3 regions of the Bradyrhizobium australafricanum genome follow, and region 3 is predicted to be linked to each of the others. Evidence: riboswitches for the same ligand, from Rfam matches in the RefSeq annotation. Region 3 holds a riboswitch; each other region holds the start of a gene.
The links. A riboswitch is a leader RNA that binds a small molecule or an ion and turns the genes downstream of it on or off. The one in region 3 is predicted to bind cobalamin.
Positions count from the first base shown of each region.

Region 1: linked by a shared signal. The riboswitch ahead of J6525_RS36840 (ribonucleoside-diphosphate reductase subunit alpha) and the one ahead of J6525_RS24200 (TonB-dependent receptor) in region 3 are both predicted to bind cobalamin.
Region 2: linked by a shared signal. The riboswitch ahead of metE (5-methyltetrahydropteroyltriglutamate--homocysteine S-methyltransferase) and the one ahead of J6525_RS24200 (TonB-dependent receptor) in region 3 are both predicted to bind cobalamin.

Region 1 is NZ_JAGKJL010000062.1:29,993-33,269, reverse strand. Features, by position in the region: gene J6525_RS36845 (class I SAM-dependent methyltransferase) at 1-677, shown strand, start outside; cobalamin riboswitch at 1,080-1,294, shown strand; gene J6525_RS36840 (ribonucleoside-diphosphate reductase subunit alpha) at 1,456-3,277, shown strand, end outside.
Region 2 is NZ_JAGKJL010000026.1:36,806-40,082, reverse strand. Features, by position in the region: gene metE (5-methyltetrahydropteroyltriglutamate--homocysteine S-methyltransferase) at 1-1,604, opposite strand, end outside; cobalamin riboswitch at 1,707-1,906, opposite strand; gene J6525_RS23025 (nodulate formation efficiency C protein) at 3,236-3,277, shown strand, end outside.
Region 3 is NZ_JAGKJL010000028.1:64,358-67,634, forward strand. Features, by position in the region: gene J6525_RS24200 (TonB-dependent receptor) at 1-1,529, opposite strand, end outside; cobalamin riboswitch at 1,637-1,832, opposite strand; gene J6525_RS24205 (CobW family GTP-binding protein) at 2,083-3,012, opposite strand; gene J6525_RS24210 (amidohydrolase family protein) at 3,014-3,277, opposite strand, start outside.

The DNA.
Region 1 (3,277 bases), on a different contig from region 3:
ACCGCTACGCCCGGCGTGAGATGAGAGCGATCAGCTCTGAGACATTGGTGAGTCTCGATCGCAGTTTCTATGCAGCCTGGCCTGATGTCGGGTTGGCACGCTTTATCGGCCTCGATGTGTCGGCCCGGGCGGTCAGCTATGCGAAGAGTGTTGGCCTTTTAGAGCAGGGCATTGTCGCTGACCTTGAAAAGGAGGCGCTATCGATGGACAGCGCGCGCATTCTCCGCTCCGTGGATGTTATCATGTCGACCGGATGCATCGGCTACGTTACCGAGAAGACGTTCAGCGAGATTCTCGATGCGGCAGAGAAGCAACCATGGATCATCTCCTTCGTGCTACGAATGTTCCCATTTGAATCGCTCGCCGCGACGTTCGCAAACCGTGGTCTTGTGACAGAACGTCTTGCCGGCGCAACGTTTATCCAGCGTCGCTTTCGCGATCCTGAAGAATTTGAGAGCTGTTTGGCCAGCTTGGCGGCCCTTGGCGTGGATGCCACCGGCCTCGAATCGGAAGGGCTGTTTCACGCCGATCTGATCTTGTCTCGCCCCGAGGCGGATGCGCGCGCCACGCCTCTGGAAGACATTGTCACTGTCGCCAGCGGCAGGGGACGGCCGATCGGACCCCGTTACGTTCATGTTGAAAGTAAGGAGGGCTTGCAGGTCGCGCTGGAGCCGTGACAGGCGTGGGACCACTGTGCAGCGCGAGTCTGTTCGGGGCTGGATGCGAGGCCATTCCGGTCGACGGCGCGCCAGAGCCGATGTTGTTCGCCCGCGAGTGGATAACGAATTCGTCCAGATGCCATTTGTCGCGGCGAGCAGGAGCGCTGCGATTCAAATCAAGCGTCTGGCCGAATTGCTCCTCTACTGACGCGCCGTTTCTTAGATTCCATCAATGCGACGTGCGAGCCAGGAATTTCCTCGACCGTTGCGCAGGCTTGACGGAAACCGGTAATGCAGCCCAACGGCATATCCAATCACCTGCAGCAGAAGCCGACAGCGGCGACAAAGTCGTCCGGGCTTCGGTATGTTTTTGCGTTTTAATCTGGACCTCTCCAGTTGACGAATCCCGGCGAGTAGTGCCTATGTCTAGTCAGTCACGGTCTTCTGGCCCCAACATTTTGTGGGTCGGAAGCTAAGAGGGAACCCGGTGCGCCGAACGGCTACTCCGGGGCTGCCCCCGCAACTGTAAGCGGTGAGCGGTTGTCATCATGGTCACTGGCGCAGCACAGCGCCGGGAAGGCCGACAGCCGCGGCGACCCGCGAGCCAGGAGACCTGCCGCGACTGAACGAAAGTCCTCGGGCGGGGTGCCCCGTTGGGTCGCTTGCAGCCGGAGACGTTTGACCGGTTTCCTCGCAAGTCATCCGCGCGGTTCCCCCGCCTAACATCGCGGGGTTGCCGATGTCGCCGTCTTACGATTTCGATCAGCATGGTCATCTCATTGAGGAGCCGGCGCGCGTGAGGTCGCAGCCATTGCAGGCAGAGCCCAGCGCGCCTGAGTTGTGTCTTGTGCCGCCGCCGTCGCCGGCCCCGCTGCCGTACCCCCTTGCGCCATCGCCAAAGCCGGCCGATCTCAAGCTCGATCGGACGCGCGACGACCTGTTGACGCCGTTCGGCAAGCTGACGCTGAGCGACCGTTATCTGCTCGCCGGCGAAATGATCCAGGACATGTTCGCGCGGGTGTCTTGCGCCTTCGCGGATGATGTTGCGCATGCCCAACGTCTCTACGATGGGATGTCTCGGCTGTGGTTCATGCCAGCCACACCGGTGCTCTCCAACGGCGGCACGACGCGCGGCCTGCCGATTTCCTGCTTCCTTAACTCGGTGTCGGACTCGCTCGAAGGCATCGTGGGCACCTGGAACGAGAACGTATGGCTTGCCTCTAACGGTGGCGGCATCGGCACCTACTGGGGCAATGTTCGCTCGATCGGCGAGCAGGTGAAGGGCGGCGTTACCTCAGGCATCATCCCGTTCATCCACGTCATGGACGGCCTGACGTTGGCGATCAGCCAGGGCTCGTTGCGGCGCGGCTCGGCTGCGGTCTATCTCGATATCCACCATCCCGAGATCGAGGAGTTCCTCGAGATCCGCAAGGCGTCCGGCGACTTCAACCGCAAGAGTCTCAACCTGCATCACGGCATCAACGTCACCGATGAGTTCATGCGTGCCGTAGGCGCCGGCACTGCGTTCGCTCTGCGCAGTCCGAAGACCAAGGACGTTATCCGCGAAATCGACGCCCGCCAGCTGTGGCAACGCATCCTGGAGAACCGGCTGCAGACGGGGGAGCCTTATCTCTTGTTCATCGACACGGTGAACCGCGCGCTCCCCAAGCACCAGCGCGAGCTCGGCCTCAAGGTCTCAACGTCCAACCTGTGCAGCGAAATTACCCTGCCGACCGGCATCGATCATCGCGACGAGGAGCGTACCGCGGTGTGCTGCCTGTCGTCGCTCAACCTCGAGACCTGGGACCAGTGGAACGAGGAGCCTGGCTTCATCGAGGACGTCATGCGCTTCCTCGACAACGTGCTGACCCACTTCATCACGGTGGCGCCGGGCGTCATGAAGCGTGCCCGCTACGCCGCCTTGCGTGAGCGTTCCGTCGGCCTTGGCGTCATGGGCTTCCACTCGTTCCTGCAGGCCAAGAGCATTCCGATGGAAAGCGTCGTGGCCAAGTCGTTCAATCTGAACATGTTCTGGAAAATTCGTCGCGATGCTGATGCGGCATCCGTGACGCTCGCGCGCGAGCGGGGGCCGTGCCCGGATGCCCTGGAACGAGGCGTGATGGCCCGCTTCAGCCATAAGATCGCGATCGCGCCGACCGCCTCGATAAGCATTATCTGCGGCGGCACCAGCGCTTGCGTAGAACCGATCCCGGCCAACATCTACACCCATAAGACCTTGTCCGGCGCCATCTCGGTGCGTAATCGGCATCTCGCCAAACTGCTGGCCGCCAAGGACGCCAATACTTCGGCGATCTGGCAGTCGATCATCGCCCACGAGGGTTCGGTCGCCCATCTCGACATCCTCTCGGAAATCGAGAAAGCGGTCTTTCGCACCGCCTTCGAGATCGACCAGCGCTGGATCGTCGAACTTGCCGCCGACCGCGCCGCGTTCATCTGCCAGAGCCAGTCGGTCAACCTCTATCTGCCAGCTGACGTCGATAAATGGGATCTTCACATGCTGCACTGGACGGCATGGAAGCGGGGGGTGAAGAGCCTCTACTACTGCCGTTCAAAATCTATTTCGCGCGCGGCGTTCGCCGGCGCCATCGCCGATGGCG
Region 2 (3,277 bases), on a different contig from region 3:
CCATAGGATTGTACCCAGCCGTTTTTGGTAAATGCGAAGCCGGCGAGTTGCTCGCCGAAGTACTGCACCATGTCATTGCGCTCAAACTCGCCGTGCACGAGCACGTCCAGGCCAATGTCCTCCTGCCAACGGACAGCACGCGCAGTCTCTTCCTTGAGAAACTTGTCGTATTGCCCGTCGCTCATCGAGCCTCTCGCGTGCGCCGCGCGGGCAGTCCGCACCTCTGCGGTCTGCGGAAACGATCCGATCGTCGTGGTCGGAAACGCCGGCAGTTTGAAGCGCTTGCGTTGGATCTCGGCACGACTGGCAAATGGGCTGGCGCGCCGTCGCATGGCCTGATTGATCGCACTGATCCGGACGGCGACATTGGCGTCACGGATCTTCGGGGAAGTTTCGCGGCGGGTGGTAACGCGCTCCGATTCCGCAAGAGCGTCGGCGACATTCTGATCGCCTGCGAGTGCCCGTGCCAAGGTCGCAAGCTCGCGAATCTTCTGAACCGAGAACGCGAGCCAGCTCTTGACATCGGAAGCAAGCTCCGTTTCGAGTTCAACATCGACCGGCACGTGAAGCAGCGAACAGGATGGGGCGATCTGTACGCGATCCTTGCCGAGCTTCGCAATGGCGGGATCGAGCCGCTGGCGCAGCGCCGACAAATTCGTCCGCCACACATTGCGACCGTCTATCACGCCGAGTGACATGACGAGTTCACTTCGCCCGGCAGCAATGATCTGATCCAATAACTCCGGCGCCCGAACCAGATCGACATGCAGGCCGGCAATAGGTAGGCGCAAGGCGGTGTGAAGATTGTCGCCAAGGTGGCCGAAATAGCTGGCAACCATGATCTTGATGGCCGGCCCTTCCTTGGCGAGCCGGTCATAGGCATGCAGCAAAGAATTTTTTAACCCCTCATCCAGATCAAGGACCATGCAGGGCTCGTCAAATTGAACCCATTTTGCTCCGCGTTTGGCCAATTCCTGCAGAACCTCGATATAGATCGGTATCAGGTCATCCAGGAGTGACAGTGGCTGGAACGCGGGATCAGCACTCTTGCCTAACTTCAAGAAAGTCGCCGGACCGATCAGGACAGGGCGCGTCTGAAAGCCAAGGGCCTTGGCTTCCTCATACTCCTCGATAGGCTTGCGAGAGGAGAGTCTGAAAGTCTGCCCCCGATGAAATTCCGGAACCATGTAGTGGTAGTTGGTATCGAACCACTTGGTCATCTCCTGCGCGGGTGCGCCATAGCCGCGAGGTCCGTGACCGCAACTCGCATCCTGACTGCCGCTTTGTGAACCGCGTGCCATGGCGAAATACGTCTTGAGAGAAGCAGGCTCGGCTTTCGAGGCATAGACTTCCGGGATGGCGCCGACCATGACACTGGTGTCGAGCACCTGATCGTATAGCGAGAAATCGTTCGACGGAATGATGGTGACACCGAGGGATTTCTGGCGCGCCCAGTTCGCCGCACGTAGGCCGGCTGCGTCCTCGAGCAATTGCTGTTCGCTGATTCTTCCGGCCCAATAGCTTTCGAGCGCGAGTTTAAGCTCGCGTCTTGGACCAATGCGCGGCGTTCCGAGCGTGGCAACCGGAAGTGAGAGAAGAGACATAGCGTTAACCCCATGTTGGGGGCAAAGGCCATGGCGGACGCAGGCAGGAGACGTCGCGCGAGCGACGGCTGCTTGGCGCACCACCGGGACACCCCGCCCGTGGACGAACATATTGTCGGGGCAGGTCTCCTGGCTCGCGGGTCATCGCCACTGTCCGGCCTTCCCGAAGCCGCGCAGGCTTCAGTGACTCTGTTGGACAGCGGCTCGCCGCTCACAGTTGCGGGGGCAGCGCCGGCATCACCGGCTTCCCTCTTAGCTCCGGATCAAACAGGAACCGGAGAACCTCGACGACTTGGATTATCGGCAAGACAACTCCGCCGTCAACCTCTCAAATTGATGCTGCGACTCTCCTACGTGTTGACGATGCACGGCCACTCTTGATCGCGACGTTGAAGGCACTCTCCAATCACAGATATCGGGGTGACCGTCTGCGAGGCGCGTTGGCGTCGGACCGCGTGTCAGATCATGGAAGAGACGAATGCGGCCTGGGCGATGAAGGTCACGGTGCCGAGACAGGACGCTCTTCACGCGATCCAGCTTTCGAACATTCATCGAGCACCCTTCGCTACGTCCCCCTTTCTCCACCAACAACCAGTGTGAATAGGCGCGCTATACGCTAAATCCGGCAGCGTACTCAGCGAGCATGTTGATCTACGACCAATCCTGGTAGGCGCCACGCGGATGTTTTTGACGATACTGCGCAAAGCAAGCATAGTGAATCACCAACGAAAAGAGTAGCTCGCAATGAAAATGGCTGTTTGGAGTGCCCTCGGCGTCTTTGCTGCTGCCGTCTTTACGGTCGGCCTGTTCGGCTGGATAGCAAGGCCATTTATGAACCCGGCCGTCAGACAGATGCTCTCGAAAGTGTTGAGCAGTTCAAGTCGAAGCTAGCCTTGCCTTCTTGCCCGGTCGGTACGACTGCATGGAAGCGCAGCTCCTCCAATGTTGACTGCGGCGACGGAGCAGATAGACGCCGGTCACGAGTGTGCCGTCACGCGAGCGGCGAATGCCGTCGTCCCATCGCCTGCCTGACTTTTGAATTTCCTTAGCGCCGATTCCTAATCGCTCGCCGCTGATGGGCGGCTTCGCCTCGTTGTTGGCCATAAAGCGCCAAGCACAACCGGCTGATGCACCTCCGCAGCAGCGGCAACGACCCTGGACCACACGGTTCGATGGCGGCAAACCTGCACCCAATTGTCGTCTGGCTTCTGGCAGCGAGGCCTTCAAAACTGCGCTGCTCGAACATCCAGTAGCGTGACAGGAATGAGCCAAGAAAGTCGCTGCGAATAGGCTAATGGCAACATAAATAAGGTGCGCAGGTCGGGAAGGCGACAAAGGCGGCACAAATCTGGTGCGAACTGCCTGTTATTGCCTGGCACGAAGAATGCAAGTCCTCGCTTACCCAGGCTTCTCCTCCTGGGCAGGTCCAGCATTGCAAGTTGAAGCTTTGGCTGACCAGGAAGTTAGCGGCGCGTGACATCGAGGGACAGCGCCTGCTTGCGCGGGACATCAGCAGGTGCTCGCGTCACGTTGCCGCTAACTTCTAGCGATCTCGTAGATCACGTTGAAGATTGTCCTCTTTGGAATTGACGCGTGGATGAGAACCAGATGGGCCGGCAGCAATGAAGAGAATGTCTGGAACGCGCGTGCTTTGGTTCTGTCTCGGTCGATCG
Region 3 (3,277 bases):
GCCGTCTCGAAACTGTTTGCGGGCGTCTTGTAGTCGGTGCGATCCACCTCGGGACGGTCATACCTGACACCGGTCACCAGCGACAACTGATCGGTCAGCAAGAGACGATCCTCGGCGAACAGCGCGTATTGATTGACGATCGCATTGAAGCCCGGCGTGGTCGCCGTCGTCGTCGCGAAGAACGATCCCGGATCGAACACGTAAGGATTGACCGACGACGCGCCGCCATAGGGCGAGTTGTTGGTGTGGGTGAAGTCGATCCGGTTGACGTCGAAGCCAGCGACGACCTGGTTCGCAAGGCCGAACACGTGACCGCTGAAGGTCGCATCCATCCGGTTGCCGAGCTGCTTCTGGTCGTGGAAGATCTCGATGTAGCTCGTGCGATCGATCAGCCGGGTCTTCGGATTCCAGGTGTAGTTCTCGATGTCGCGCCAGTGCCGCCCGCTGGTCAGGTAATACAGCGTGTTGTTGACCTTGATGCCGTCGGCGACGTCCCACTCGGTCTTGAACCGGGTCCAGCTGTCCTGATATCGGATCGCGCTGTCTGCTGCATTGTAGTTCTTGAAGCGCAGCGCGTCCTGGATCGAGCCGTTGATCAGCGGCGTGCCGAAATAGCGCGACGGGCTGCGGTCGCCGTAGTCCTCCGACAGCGTGAAGGCGAGATTGTCCGACGCCTGCACCCGCACGGCAGCGGAGACCACCGCGTTCGAGGTCTTGTCGCGATCGACCCAGCCGTCCGACATGTTGCCGGTGGCGTTGACGCGGTACGACACATTGGGATTGATCGGACCGGTGCTGTCCACCGAGAGCCGCCGCGTCATGTTGCTGTCGAGCGAGACCTCGGCCTCGTTATAGGGCGTGCTCTGCGGCTTCTTCGGAATCACGTTGATGACGCCGCCGATCGCGCCCTCGCCGTACAGCACCGAGGCCGGCCCGCGCAGCACTTCGATGCGCTGCGTCGACCAGGTGTCGTAGGGGAACGTCAGCGTGCCGGAGCCGATATAGAAGCGCGTGCCGTCGTACAGCGTCATCACCGAGTTGCTGCCGGCAAAGCCGCGGCTGCTGAACGACAGGCCGCCATTGCCGGGCGCCGGCGTTGCGACGAACCCGGCCGCGTCCTGGGTGACGGCATCGAGCACATTATGCTGGCCGCGTTCGGCGATGGTCTGCGCCGTGATGATCTCGACGCTGGCCGGCGTCTGCAGCGGCGTCAGATTGAGACGACTACCGGTGCCGCCCTGCGTGGCGGCATTGAGTGTCGGCGATGCCGCCCCCGATACGCCTGACGCCGCGGCGCGCGGCGTGTTGCCGGCCGTCGCGGGCCTCGGCCGTGGCCGCGCCGCAGCGGCCATGTCACGGCTGCGCGCCGCGGGCTTCGGCTTTGCCGCAGCGGAAGGCGCGACCTCGATCGGATCGAGCCTGGTTGGTGGCGGTGTTTGTGCCGAGGCTTCGGCCGGCAACAGCAATGATGACAGGGAGCAGAGAAGACCGAGGCGCCATTTGCGCGCAACGGGAGAGGACGGAGACATGAAAAGGACTCGCGGTAACGTGGCACGTCACCGCGAACGCGGACTGGCGCATTGCCCAAAAGGCAGTGCTCCGATCCCACCAGGACGCCCCCGCCCGATGTGCTCGCGTGTGACCACGACTGACGGCAGGTCTCCTGGCTCACGGGTCATCGCCTGTCGACGCCTTCCCGGGCCTGATGGCCCAGTGGCAAATTGACGAAAGGCTCGCCGTTTACAGTTGCGGGGACAGCTGCGGCATTGGGGTTACCCTCGCACCGCATTCCCTTTTGATCCCCGAAGGGAACCGTCGGCAAAAACGATAGGTGGTGCCGGCAGGGCTGTCAATTCGATGCGATTGTCGCACACATGCTTTGCGGGTAATGCTGCGGCGATGACACAGGCATCTGCGGATGACGTGGAGCTCCCTCTAATCCCGTCATCCTGAGGAGCCGCGCAGCGGCGTTTCGAAGGATCGACGGCCACCAGCCGGGCCGTGCATCCTTCGAGGCTCGCCCAGCGGCGCAATTGCGCCGCAAGGCTCGCACCTCAGGATGACGGGAAACGTAGGTTCGCGTCACTGAGCCTCGACGCATCCCTGCATCACCTCATCAATCTCCGCGCGCGACAGCGCACCCATCTCGGCGATGAACACGATGCGCGTGCGCGGCACGCCGGGCGACGGCACGCCGCCCGCAGCCAGGGTCGCGCGGCCGCCGGCGAGTTGAAACACGGTCAGCCGCCCGGGCTGCTCCACCGTCTCGAACAATCCCTTCGCCCGCGCCAGCTTCGAGGCCAGTCTGCCGATCGCCTGCTGCAAGCGCGGCAGCAAGACGGGCCGCTCCGAGGTCCAGCTCAGCGTCTCGAAGCGATCGGACGCCGGCCGTCGCGGCGCGGTCTCGCGCGGCGCCGGCACATGATCGAGGTCCGCTGGGAACAGCAGCGCGGCCGGCACCTCGCCATGCAAGGCATCAACCACCACGGCCGCCGGACGCGCCGCGCGCACGGCGTCGCGGATCGCGGCGCAGGTGGCGGCGTCAGTCAGATCGACCTTGCTCAGCGCCACCACGTCCGCCGCCCGGAGCTGCGAGCGCAGCAGCGCATCGTTCAGCTTCGCCGCAGGCTGCGTCGCGTCGACCACGCACAGCACGGTCTCCAGCGGCGCCTCCTTCCAGATCACGGGATCCATCAGGTTGCGCACGATGTCGGCGGGATCGGCGATCCCGCTGGTCTCGATCACGATGAATTCGGGACGCGGATCACGCCGCAGCAACGTGGCGAGCGTGCGCAGCAGGTCGCCCTCCAGCGTGCAGCAGATGCAGCCATTGCTCAGGCTGACCACGCCGTCGCTGGCGCCGGCGATCAGCTCGGCGTCGATATTGATCGCACCGAAATCGTTGACCACGGCGGCGATGCGCCGCCCTTGCGCATGCGCCAGCAGATGGTTCACGACCGTGGTCTTGCCCGCCCCGAGGAAGCCCGCGACCAGCAGGATCGGGACCGGCACCTCAGCCCCCCGTGATAGGCCGGCGCACCGGCCGGCCGGGACGCGCCGCGACATCGAGCACACCATCGCTGATCAGCGGCTGGCCGCTGACCACGAGATGCCGCACGCCCTCCGCCGGACGATTCATCGCCGAGAAGGTCGCGCGATCGCTCAGCGTCTCGTAGTCGAACACTACAACATCGGCGTCGGCGCCGACCTGCAGCCGGCCCTTGGCCCGCATCGCTGGCGTGCTCGCCGACAGGATCTCGGCCGGGATCAGCGCGCA